3 regions of the Pseudoalteromonas sp. SW0106-04 genome follow, and region 1 is predicted to be linked to each of the others. Evidence: predicted binding sites of a transcription regulator. Region 1 holds the regulator's gene; each other region holds the start of a gene.
The links. The regulator MetJ, encoded in region 1, represses methionine synthesis genes. The targets are predictions, from matches to a motif close to TAGACGTCTAGACGTCTA.
Positions count from the first base shown of each region.

Region 2: a site for MetJ is predicted at 1,044-1,061, ahead of metE (5-methyltetrahydropteroyltriglutamate--homocysteine S-methyltransferase). Genes of this name have one in related genera too.
Region 3: a site for MetJ is predicted at 2,003-2,020, ahead of metA (homoserine O-succinyltransferase). Genes of this name have one in related genera too.

Region 1 covers NZ_BCAI01000003.1:282,079-286,481, forward strand. Annotated here, with positions in the region: gene metL (bifunctional aspartate kinase/homoserine dehydrogenase II) at 1-1,550, opposite strand, end outside; gene metB (cystathionine gamma-synthase) at 1,560-2,720, opposite strand; gene metJ (met regulon transcriptional regulator MetJ) at 2,900-3,220, shown strand; gene W04_RS05970 (malic enzyme-like NAD(P)-binding protein) at 3,412-4,403, opposite strand, start outside.
Region 2 covers NZ_BCAI01000016.1:29,635-34,037, reverse strand. Annotated here, with positions in the region: gene W04_RS15960 (LysR family transcriptional regulator) at 81-971, opposite strand; gene metE (5-methyltetrahydropteroyltriglutamate--homocysteine S-methyltransferase) at 1,272-3,542, shown strand; gene pyrC (dihydroorotase) at 3,669-4,403, shown strand, end outside.
Region 3 covers NZ_BCAI01000006.1:51,381-55,783, reverse strand. Annotated here, with positions in the region: gene ettA (energy-dependent translational throttle protein EttA) at 1-968, opposite strand, end outside; gene W04_RS08610 (DMT family transporter) at 1,050-1,937, opposite strand; gene metA (homoserine O-succinyltransferase) at 2,084-3,031, shown strand; gene W04_RS08600 (homocysteine S-methyltransferase family protein) at 3,021-4,076, shown strand; gene metH (methionine synthase) at 4,089-4,403, shown strand, end outside.

The sequences.
Region 1 (4,403 bases):
GCGGTTATATCAATGACCACCTTGTGTTCGTAATCAAGCTCATTGAGGCGTTCGCACAACTGCTCGCTTTGGTAGGGAACCGCTTGTTCTAACCATTGACCTTGCCAGTTCTGCGGGTCTAATCCACAGGGGTCAAACAACATGCTGCGACTTCGCAGTAGACCAACCAGTTTTACCTCAAAGTGCTGCTCTAAACGCGCTAACTGCTGCGTAAACTGTTGTAAAAACACACTGCCCACATTTCCAAGGCCGGCGACAATCACGGCAATTTGCTGGTGTGCACCAATTAAAGTGCGATGTACCTTCCCTAAACTATCGGCATCAATGATTTGATCGGTCAGTACCAAGGCGTAGTCTTGATCACAGTGGCTAAAGCGGATAGTTAAGTTAAGTTGCTCTAAGCATGCCAGCATTTCCTGGTAGCCTTGCTGAGTATACTGGTTTGGGCTGACTAAGGCGCACCCATTGAGGTTTGACTCAACGAGTTGTCCACGCTCTCCCAGCTCACGGGAGATAAGAGTGCTATGGGCGCTGGGTACAATCAAAAAGTCTACACCCTGCTGCTGAAAGTGGCCTATGGTGTGCTGTATAAGCTGGCTTAAGGTTGCCAGTTCATCCACTTTAAGGCTCGACACACGATATAGGTCAACGCCCTCTATGGTGGTCAAAAAACGTTTATGCTTACAGTAACCTTCGCGGACAATCTCAGTGCCACTGTCATCGCTGTCATAGGAGCTGCGCACCGATAGCTTGATGGCGCTACCTTGCAAAGGCGACAGCGTTTTCGCATGCAATACCGGATTACCTAACTGGGCCAGGCGGTTGGCTTGGCTACGACAAATTTTTTGATACTTTAAGGCATCGGCTACTTTGCGTGGGTCGGTGCTGAAAACCCCCTGCGTATCGGTCCATATACAAACTTGTTTGGCGTTGACATAACGGGCCAATAAGGTGGCGCTGTAGTCACTGCCATTGCGTCCCAAGGTGACTGTTTGCTGGTTGCTATCGGCGGCAATAAACCCCGTTACAACGTTGATTTTATCCCCGGCAATATGGCGCTCGCAGAGCTTTTCATTGTCCAAATGCAGTAGTTGCCCTTGGTGCACACACAGTAGCTGCCGCGCATCAAGATCTTGCGCAGCATAGCCTAATTGCTGCAAATAGGTCGCGAGCAAGCGGGCCGACCACAGTTCACCATGGGCTAATAAGGACGCCTCATCTAAGGTGTTTGTCTGCAATTGCTCAGCTATGCGCTGAAGCTCACTATTAAGCTGTGATTGCAGAGCGTGGGCTTGGTGCGCTGCTAATAGCTCATCAATAAGCTCATGCTGATGGGTGCGTAGCAACTGCAAGACATCATGATAGCCATGGCTATCGTGCTGTTGATAGGCCTGCCACAACTTCACTAGCGTATCCGTGGTTTTCCCCGCCGCAGAGACCACCACCACGTCACCGAGTTGGCTGTTGCCGATAACAATATTGGCGACCGCATGGTAACGCGCCGCGTTGCTGAGACTCGAACCACCAAACTTATGTACAACCTGAGTCATAGTATCCTCTTATTTGCTTGCTAACGCGTTAAAAGCGGCATCTAAGTCATCTATAAGATCTTGTTTATCTTCAATACCTACAGAAATCCGGATAAGCGTGTCGCCGACCCCAGCCTCAAGTCGTGCGGCTTTATCCATGCCCGCGTGAGTCATGGTCGCCGGGTGACAAATAAGGCTTTCCACCCCGCCCAACGACTCCGCTAAAGTAAACTGCTGTACTGAGGTGAGGAATTTTGCACTGTCTTGCAGCTGGCCTTTAATATCAAAGCTCACCATACCGCCAAAGCCCTGTTGCTGCGCTTTTGCCAAGTCGTGTTGTGGGTGCGAACTCAACCCTGGATAGTAAACTGACTGCACATTAGGATGCTGTTCAAGGTATTGAGCAATCGCCAAGGCATTTTCTTCATGCTGCTTAAGGCGCACTTTCAAGGTACGCAAACCACGCAGGGTGAGATAGCTATCGAAAGCGGCGCCGGTAATGCCAATATTATTAGCCCACCATGCCAGCTCTTCACCCAACTCTTTGGTTTTGGTGATCACCGCACCACCGACCACATCGGAGTGACCATTGACATATTTAGTGGTCGAGTGCACCACCACATCACAACCCAATAACAATGGGTTCTGTAAGGCGGGAGATAAAAACGTGTTGTCGGCTGCAACCAGCGCACCGATGCTCTGCGCGGCATCGCACACTGCGCGGATATCCGTGAGTCGCAAAATGGGATTACTGGGCGTTTCAATCCACACCAGTTTGGGTTTGGCGGCCACTAAGCGTTGGTAACAGTTTGATTGAGTGAAATCGATAACCTCAACCTTGAGCAACCCTCGTTTGGCTAAAGAGGTAAATAAGCGATAACTGCCGCCATAACAATCATGGGGGATCACTAGGGTGTCATTGGGTGTCAGTAGCTGCGTCACTAGATGCACTGCGGCCATACCTGTCGCGGTGATAATTCCGTGCTCTCCCCCTTCTAGTTGCGCTAAGGTCTGCGCCAAAATATCCCGATTGGGATTACCACTACGACCATAATCATATTCGCGTTTGCTATCAAAATCGGCAAAGGAATAAGTGGTCGATAAATGAATGGGTGGCACCACCGCACCATGGTGCTTATCAGCATCAATACCATGGCGCACGGCGATGGTGTCTTTTTTTAGTTGTGACATATTTGCCCCCAATCAAGAAAATGGATGTTTAGACGTCCAAAAGGTTAAATTAACACAATTTAGAAGTCAAAACATTTATACGTCTAAATAGCTAATTTATGAATATTTGACTATCCTTACCAACGCGATAAAATTTCGCCCTTATTGATGCCTAAGTGACCAAAAATAAGACGCAAATTATGGCCAAGTGGAATGGTGAATACATTCACCCTTATGCGGAGCATGGAAAAAAAGCCCAACAGGTAAAGAAAATTACCGTTTCCATCCCGCTCAATGTTTTAAAAGTATTAACCGATGAACGTACTCGCCGCCAGGTGAATAATCTTCGTCATGCCACCAACAGTGAGTTGCTGTGTGAAGCATTTCTACATGCCTTTACTGGTCAACCGCTGCCAAATGACGAAGATCTCCGAAAAGATAATCCGGAGAAGGTACCTGAAGAGGTGAGAAAAATTATGGAAGAAATGGGTGTGGAAGTGCCTGTTATCGGAGAGGACTAACAAAGACAAGCAAGTTTAACTAACCCCTGAGCATTAGGCCTCATTGCAGGAGCTAGCTTAGTGTTGTTCATAGATGTCGCAAGTCGGCCTGTATGAGAAGCGGTTAGTGAAGCTATTACTCTTTGCAAGCCATAAAAAAACCCAAGCACTAAGCTTGGGTTTTCTTTTTCTAGCGCTGAGTAGTAAAGTGATTACTCAGCCATATAATTCGCTGGCATATCAATTTGCGCAACACCTGAGTCCACAGCCGCCTGCGCCACGGCTTTCGCTACGCGTGGCAATAATCGTGGATCCATAGGCTTGGGAATAATGTATTGCGCGCCAAACTCTAATTCGCTCACTCCAGATGCCGTTAACACTGACTCAGGTACTGGCTCCTTGGCGATGCTGCGAATAGCCTCTACAGCGGCAATTTTCATCTCATCATTGATAGCGGTGGCACGCACGTCCAGTGCACCACGGAAAATAAATGGGAAACACAGTACGTTATTCACCTGGTTCGGGTAGTCAGAGCGCCCAGTGGCCATAATTAAGTCTTTGCGCGCACTGTGTGCCACATCCGGCTTAATTTCTGGGTCTGGGTTAGAACAGGCAAAAATGACCGGCTTGTCGGCCATCAATTTAAGGTCTTCAGCTGAGAGCAAATCTGGGCCAGAAACACCAACGAACACATCGGCATCAGCAATAACGTCTTGCAAGGTGCGCTTATCGGTGTTGTTAGCAAATAATTGCTTATATTCATTTAAGTCATCCCGACGCGTGTGGATCACCCCTTTACGGTCAAGCATGTAAATATGCTCGCGCTGGGCACCACACTTAATAAGCAGTTCCATACATGCAACTGCCGCTGCGCCAGCCCCCAAACACACGATCAGGGCATCACGAATATCTTTACCTTGAATTTCTAAAGCGTTTAGCATGCCTGCGGCAGTGACGATAGCAGTGCCGTGTTGATCATCATGAAATACTGGCACATTACAGCGTTCAATGAGCGCTTGCTCGATTTCGAAGCACTCTGGGGCTTTAATATCTTCGAGGTTAATACCGCCAAAGGTATCGGCAATATTTTCTACAGTGTTAATAAAGTCTTCCGTGGTGCGATGCTTCACCTCGATATCGATGGAATCAAGATTAGCAAAACGCTTAAACAGTAGTGCCTTGCCTTCCATGACCGGCTTAGACG
Region 2 (4,403 bases), on a different contig from region 1:
AGTGAAGGGGCAGTTGAAATGGTCAGAGCAGTGCGTTTGTGTGCAATGGGGCCAAATTGATCAATCAGCCCCAGCTTTTGCTATTTACGCGTGTTATTTTGTTTACAGGTATTCAAGAAGTGGCGATAGACAGGGTTATCTTTCATTTCTTTTTTCATGGCCAAGTACATGGGGCGATTAAGACCCAATGCACCAAGGGGAATCGATTTTATTAACCCTTGCGCTTCATAGGGGGTAACAAGCCAATCAGGTAGCGCAGCAACCCCCATGCCGGCGCTCACTAATTGGAAAATAAGCAAGCCTTGATCCACGCTTTTCAAGGTGCCATCAAAACGCGCATTTTGGATAAAGTGTTTGAAAATATCTTGGCGCTCGCGAGGAATAGGGTAGGAGATAATGGTTTCGTCTTTTAAATCCAGCGCCGTGACATAGGCTTTATTAGCAAGCTCATGGTCGGGGGCAACGATCAGCTTGAGCTTAAAATCGAATAAATGCACGTACTCTAGGCGCTCTGGGTCACGTATATCCGAGGTTAATACCAGATCTAAATCGCCCTCAAGCAGCTCAGGGATAGCGTCGTAACTAAAACCACGTTCGTAGTCCACGTGAATGTCGGGCCAAAAGTTATTAAATTCTTTAATTGTCGGTAATAACCAGTGAAAACAGGCGTGGCACTCGACGCTCAAGCGTAATTGCGAGATTGGCTGATTTAAGCTCTCTTTCAAACGGCATTTCGCCGCTTCAACTTTTGGTAGTACATCATGCGCAAGCTCTAATAGCAGCATGCCTTGTGGAGTAAATCGCACCGGATGGGTTTTACGCTCAAACAATTGGCAATCGAGTTTGTTTTCTAAGTCTTTGATTTGATGAGAAAGTGCAGATTGAGTTAAAAACAGCTCACGTGCGGTATTCACTAAAGAGCCGGTCTCTTTCAAGGTGGAAATAGTCTTGAGGTGTTTTATATCTATCATCTTTAGTAAATCTCATAAAAATTGTGAGCGGTGCTCAACGTGAATACAGTTTACTGCATCATAATAGACATTTCAAAGTCTAGACGTCCATAATTGATGTATAAAATGTAAACGTAAAGCTAACCATAGATAAATTCCACTATAGCAATAAAAATGACAGCGATGTCATTTAATTTGGCATTTACTTATAATTTTTAGCTATGAATAAAATTCACATTAATGCTGAGAAAGCTGCGTTTGCACAGTGGGGGAGAGGAATCTAATGTTTAGCCATCTATATAGCTAAACGGAGTTTTTGTTATGGCATTAATACATAATCTTGGTTTCCCTCGAATCGGCAAGCAGCGGGCGCTTAAATTTGCCCTTGAGGCATACTGGGCGGGCACCATCGATCAGTCCACATTGCGAGCAAAAGGGGCTGAGATACGCAAGCAAAATTGGGCTTTGCAAGCACAGGCCGGCGTCGAGTTGCTCCCCGTTGGTGATTTTGCATGGTATGACCATGTGCTCGCTACCACGGTGATGGTCGGAGCCGTGCCAGCGCGACATCACAGCTCAGATAGTACCCCCCTCGATACCTTATTTCGTATTGCTCGTGGGCGAGCGCCCTCGGGATGTGCCTGTGCCGCCAGTGAAATGACCAAATGGTTCGATACCAACTATCATTATATTGTGCCCGAGCTCAGCGCCGAGCAGCGCTTTTCGCTGACTGATTCAGAGTTATTTACCCATGTCAGTGAAGCACAGCAACTAGGCCATACACCAAAGCCCGTGCTTATCGGCCCGGTGACCTATTTATATTTAGCCAAATGCGCCGATGAACCTTTTGACAAACTTGCGCTATTACCTCAGTTACTTGAGGTGTATCAGCAGATATTGGACAAACTTGCGGCGCAACAGGTTCAGTGGGTGCAAATTGATGAGCCTATTCTCGCCCTAGAATTGGATGATGCTTATCGCCAAGCCTTGAAAGACAGTTTTACGAGTTTATCTGGACACGGGGTGAAGCTGCTATTGGCCACTTACTTTGATGATGTCAGCCATCATCTTGATGATATTCAAGATTACGCCATCGACGGAGTACATTTTGATTGGCTGGCGAGCACGGTGGATATACAGGCTTTAGATAAGGCCGTAGGCAATGAGCGAGTGTTGTCCTTAGGGGTTGTTAATGGACGTAACGTTTGGCGTGCGGATTTATCCTCGTTGCATGCACAATTACATCCTATTGCTGAGCAGCGGGACGAGATGTTGTGGATAGCCCCTTCATGTTCATTGCTTCACACTCCGGTAGATTTACAGCAGGAGCAGCAGCTCGACAGTGAATTAAAAAGCTGGTTGGCTTTTGCAACACAAAAGTGTCAAGAGCTGCAGCTGTTACGTCATGCACTGCATAGCAGCGACACCACTGCCATTGATCGCTACAGTGCTGCGGTTAAGGCTCGGCAGAGCTCAACGCGAGTGAATAACAAGAGGGTACAACAAAGCGTTGCGGCGCTCAGTGCGCAAGACGCACAGCGACAAAGTGCGTTTTCTAAGCGGGTGAAAACCCAGCGCCAAGCCTTGCAACTGCCACTATTACCGACCACCACTATCGGCTCTTTCCCGCAGACCCAAGCGATTCGCCAAGCGCGGCGGGATTTTAAAAATGGTACTTTAGACTCCCAGGCGTATCACACGCAAATGGAAGCTGAAATTCGCTACGTCATTGAAGAGCAACAAGCGCTTGGGTTGGACGTGCTGGTGCATGGCGAAGCTGAGCGTAACGATATGGTCGAGTATTTTGGTGAACTGCTCGAGGGTGTATCCTTTACTCAGTTTGGCTGGGTGCAAAGCTACGGCTCGCGCTGTGTGAAGCCACCGATCATTTGGGGTGATGTGGCCCGTTCGCAACCAATGACTGTGCATTGGAGCCGCTATGCGCAGTCACTTACAAAAAAACCGGTGAAGGGCATGTTAACTGGGCCGGTGACGATTCTATCTTGGTCTTTTGTGCGTGATGACTTAGACAACCCCACTATCGCCAAACAAATCGCGGTAGCGCTGCGTGACGAGGTTGTGGATTTGCAAAATGCGGGCATTGGCATTATTCAAATTGATGAGCCTGCTTTTCGTGAGCGCATGCCGTTAAAAACAAGTCATTGGCAAGATTACTTGGATTGGGCGACTTATGCATTTCGCGTCGCTGCCAGCGGCGCCGAGGATAAAACTCAGATTCATACCCATATGTGTTACAGTGAATTCAATGACATTATTGGCGCAATTGCTGATATGGATGCCGATGTCATCACCATTGAAACGTCCCGTTCTCATATGGAGTTACTGAACGCCTTTGAACACTTTGATTACCCCAATGAAATAGGGCCGGGTGTGTATGATATTCACACTCCTAATGTGCCCGATGTTGCGTCGATAAAGACCTTAATTCACAAAGCTGCACAGAAAATACCTGTTGAGCGATTATGGGTTAACCCTGACTGCGGTTTGAAAACGCGACAATGGCAAGAAACCCGAGCCGCGCTTTATCACATGGTCGAGGCCGCAAAGGAGTTACGACAAGAGCTGAACTAAATTAAGCTCACTGTAGCGGGGTGGGCCCAGGCACCCCCCGCTCAGCCTAGGTATTACCCCGCAGACTGCTTTACTTTCCCTTGTATCCCCCCTAAGATCAGACAAATTTTTCAGTGGATAAGAGCAATGACAAGTACCCCGCAACGTATTACCCTCACTCGTCCTGACGATTGGCACATTCACCTACGCGATGGTGAACAGCTAAAAGATACCGTGCGTGATGCGAGCCGCTATATTGGCCGCGCGATTATTATGCCTAACCTAGTGCCACCTGCGACCTGTACCGAGACGGCATTAGCCTATCGTGAACGGATCATGGCGGCAGGTCCTAGCGCGCAATTTGAACCATTAATGGTACTTTATCTCACTGATAACACCACGCCTGAAGAAATTCGCAAAGCGAAAGCCAGCGGTAAAATTGTCGCGGCTAAATTGTATCCTGCTGGCGCGACCACCAACTCGGCTTCAGGAGTGACGGATGTTGAAAACATCTATCCTGTGCTTGAGGCAATGCAAGAAGTCGGCATGCTGCTTTTGGTGCATGGTGAGGTGACCGACTCCAGCATCGATATTTTTGACCGTGAAAAAGTGTTTATCGAAACCAAACTGAAAAAAGTGGTCTCTGATTTCCCTGAATTGAAAGTGGTGCTCGAGCACATTACCACCCGCGATGCCGTGGAGTTTGTACGCTCAGCATCAACCAATGTGGCAGCAACGATTACGGCTCACCATCTACTATATAACCGCAATCATATGTTGGCTGGTGGAATTCGCCCGCATTACTATTGTTTACCGATTCTTAAGCGTAATACCCATCAACAAGCCTTGATTGAAGCGGCTACCAGTGGCAGCGCGAAATTT
Region 3 (4,403 bases), on a different contig from region 1:
CCTAAGCGCGGGCCAGGTGGAATAAACAGCTCATTGGTTTCGTTACGCTTTTGATAATCGCCTTGTTGTAGTTCAGCAAATTGCGCCATACGCGCTTTTGATTTTGCTTGGCGACCTTTCGGGTTTGAACGTACCCACTCAAGCTCTTGAGCGATGGATTTTTGTCTTGCTTTCTCTGCTTTTTGCTCCTGTTGCAGACGTGCGTCTTTTTGCTCAAGCCAAGAAGAGTAATTGCCTTCCCACGGAATACCTTCGCCACGGTCCAATTCGAGGATCCAGCCGGCCACGTTATCAAGGAAATAACGGTCGTGGGTTACCGCCACTACAGTGCCTTCATAATCATGTAGGAAGCGCTCTAACCAAGCGACAGATTCAGCATCTAAGTGGTTGGTAGGCTCATCGAGAATAAGCATATCTGGCTTTTCAAGCAATAATCGGCAGATTGCTACACGGCGACGCTCACCCCCTGATAAATGCTCAATCTTGGCATCCCAAGCTGGCAGTCGTAATGCATCTGCGGCGCGCTCTAGGGCGTTATCAAGGTTGTGGCCATCGTGGGCTTGAATAATGGCTTCAAGTTCGCCTTGCTCTTTGGCAAGCGCATCGAAATCGGCATCTTCCATGGCATACTCAGCGTATACTTGGTCAAGGCGATCAAGAGCATTTTTAACTTCACTGACCGCTTCTTCTACAACTTCACGCACCGTTTTGCTTTCATCAAGCTCAGGCTCCTGAGGAAGATAACCAATTTTAATGCCAGGCTGAGGATGTGCCTCACCCTCAAAATCTTTATCCACGCCGGCCATAATGCGTAGCAAGGTCGATTTACCTGCGCCATTTAGGCCAAGTACACCAATTTTAGCGCCAGGGAAAAAGTGCAGAGAGATGTCTTTTAAGATGGTGCGTTTAGGTGGCACCACCTTTGACACGCGACTCATCGAGAAAATAAACTTATCAGGTAAAACCATGAAAGGAGCCTTTACAATGTGACTAATTTAAACTGCCGTTATTGTAGAGTCTCTATGGTGAAAGCGTCAACGAATGGCCCGTTAATTTGCCAATAATATAGCCACTCCAGCCAGCGCCAATAAACCGCCCACTATCATACGCCAAGTCACCGGCTCGCGTTTAAAAAAGCCAATCGTCATGACCATCAGCGGGGCGGTGGCAAAAATAGTTTGTGCGATAGCCGGGTCGGTATGCTGCACCGCCGCCAGTTGCAGCCACAAGCCAACGAAGGTGCCGAAAAAAACAGCTACGAGCAGCCAGCGTTTGTTATCAATACCGTGCAGTCGAATGGCTTGGTATAGGTCGCTGCGTTTTATAATCATTACCAGTAAAGCCACGCTCAATGTGCCGGCAAGGAGGCGAATAAGGGCGGCCCATAGGCTACTCATCGACTCAGTATTCATAGCCCCTTTTGACATCACCATGCCACTGGCTTGGCACAAAGCCGCAAGTAATGCGAAAGCCACGCCTTGAAAGTAAAACTTCTTATCAACTGGGGGCAAGTGGCGTTGAGGTAATACCGCGAGGATAACCCCCACCGAAGTGATGGCGATGCCCAACCAAGCCAGTAGCGGTAAGTACACACCCAACAGCACAATATTAAGTATGCCAGTTAAGGCTGGAGCGAGAGACTCGATTATTAAGGTTCGTGCTGGGCCAATACTGCGCAGGGCGCCAAAGTAGGCGCTATCGCCAATGGCAATACCGATAACCCCACCGGCGATAAGCCAGCCCCATGAGGTGAGCTGCACTGGCATGGCGACATCGCCAAGTAGCGCCATGGCAATTACCATCATTAAAGAAGCGAGTAAGCCTTTACTTACATTTAGTTGCAGCGGTGAAAGGTGATGACTGAAGCCTTTGTACAATAAGGTAGAAAAAGCCCAAACCACGGCTGCACTGATTGCTGCAATTTCACCTATACCCATCATCGACTCTTAGTTAATTAATCGCGGGCATTATTGCAGCTAACTCATTCACTGCAACTTTGTTTTGGACGTCTAAACATCTAGAGGTTGAAATTTCCAGTGTGGCGTTCATAATAGCCTCTTATCTTTCAATTCGGAGTACCGCCATGCCCATTACGGTTCAAGACGCTTTGCCAGCGATTATGGAGCTGCGCCAAGAAAATGTATTCGTGATGCCAAAAAGCCGCGCTCGGACTCAAGAAATCCGGCCCATGCGCTTGGCTATTTTGAACCTGATGCCGAATAAGGTGGAAACCGAAGTGCAATTTATTCGTCTGCTGGCGAATACGCCATTGCAGGTCAATGTTGACTTACTGCGTTTAGATACGCACCGCTCTAGCGCCAACTCAGAGCAGCATCTGGATATGTTTTATCAGTATTTCTCAGATGTTAAAGACAATAATTACGATGCCTTGATTGTTACCGGCGCGCCCTTGGCTCACTTAGAATATGATGAAGTAGGGTATTGGTCGGAGCTACAAGCGTTCTTTGATTGGGCGGAGCACCATGTGACCTCGACGCTATTTAGTTGTTGGGCGGCGCACGCTGGGCTTTTCCATCACCATGGACTTAAGCGTCAATTGCAGAAAAATAAGTTGTGCGGAGTGTTTGAGCATCAGTGTTATTTTGACCACGCGGCGTTAACCCGAGGCTTTGACGATCGCTTCTTAGTCCCGCATTCGCGTTATGGCCATATTGATATTGCTGCGATAAACGCCTGTAAAGAATTAGTCGTGGTAGCAGGCTCGCCCAAGGTAGGTGCTTACTTACTTAAAAACCAGAGTGGTTCGCAGGTGTATATCACCGGACACCCTGAGTATGATGCCGATACCCTGAAAAAAGAGTATTTACGTGACTGCGATAAAGGCGCTGACGCACCGATGCCAGAAAACTACTTCCCTAATGGCGACCCAGCGCAAGAGCCCTCGAAAACCTGGCAAAGCCATGCCTTTTTGCTATTTTCGAATTGGCTTAATTACTACGTTTACCAAACCACTCCCTATGATATTAATCTGGTTAGCCAGGATGTAAGGACTAACAACTATGCCGAATAAACGTGATGCATTAACACTGGCCCTCAACGAGCGCATTTTAATTTTAGATGGCGCCATGGGTACGATGATCCAACAGCATAAGCTCGAAGAGCATGATTATCGTGGTGAGCGGTTTCAAGATTGGCCTGTGTTGGTCAAGGGGAATAACGATTTATTGAGCCTCACTCAACCGCAGTTAATAGCACAAATTCACCGTGAATATTTGGCAGCGGGCGCCGATATTATTGAGACCAATACCTTTAACGCCACGACCATTTCCATGGAAGATTATGACATGGCGAGCCTAAGCCGTGAGATTAACCTCGAATCGGCCCGGCTGGCACGCGCGGTGGCCGATGAGTTTACCGCTCGCGAGCCACACAAACCGCGCTACGTGGCCGGCGTACTGGGGCCAACATCAAAAACCTGCTCGATTTCGCCGGATGTTAATGATCCGGGCTATCGCAACATCACCTTCGATAAGCTGGTGGCCGCGTATATCGAATCGACCCTGGCGCTGATAGAAGGTGGAGCCGAACTGATTTTAATTGAAACCATTTTCGATACCCTCAATGCCAAAGCCGCTTCCTTTGCGGTAGAAGAAGCGTTCGAACAGGCTGGAGTGACTCTGCCGGTGATGATCTCCGGCACCATCACCGATGCTTCGGGTCGAACCTTGTCAGGGCAAACCACCGAGGCGTTTTATAATTCCATTCGTCATATTAAACCGCTCTCCATTGGCTTGAACTGTGCGTTAGGGCCAGACTTGCTGCGTCAGTATGTGGAAGAGTTGGCCAGTATTTGTGAAACCTACACCTCGGTGCATCCCAATGCTGGGCTGCCGAATGAATTTGGCGAATATGATTTAGAAGCCGAGGAAATGGCACAAGAAATCATCGACTGGGGGGAGCAAGGGTTTATCAATATTGTTGGTGGCTGTTGTGGAACCACGCCCGAGCACATTAAAGCCTTTAGTGATGGGCTAAAAAACACCGCTCCACGTGCTTTGCCTGAGCTGCCGGTGCGCATGCGTTTAAGTGGCCTTGAAGCCTGTAATCTCAATTAAGGGGCCAATAACATGAATAATACTGCAACTTTTACCAATGTCGGCGAGCGCACCAATGTGACCGGCTCGGCGCGCTTTAAACGGCTGATCCTCGAGGAAGATTACGAAACCGCGTTAGAGGTGGCACGTGAGCAAGTTGAAAATGGCGCGCAGATTATCGATATCAACATGGATGAAGCCATGTTGGACTCCAAAGCGGCCATGGTCACCTTCTTGAACCTTATCGCCTCAGAGCCCGATATTTCGAAAGTGCCCATTATGGTGGACTCGTCGAAATGGGAAGTGATCGAGGCGGGACTAAAATGCATCCAAGGCAAGGCGATAGTG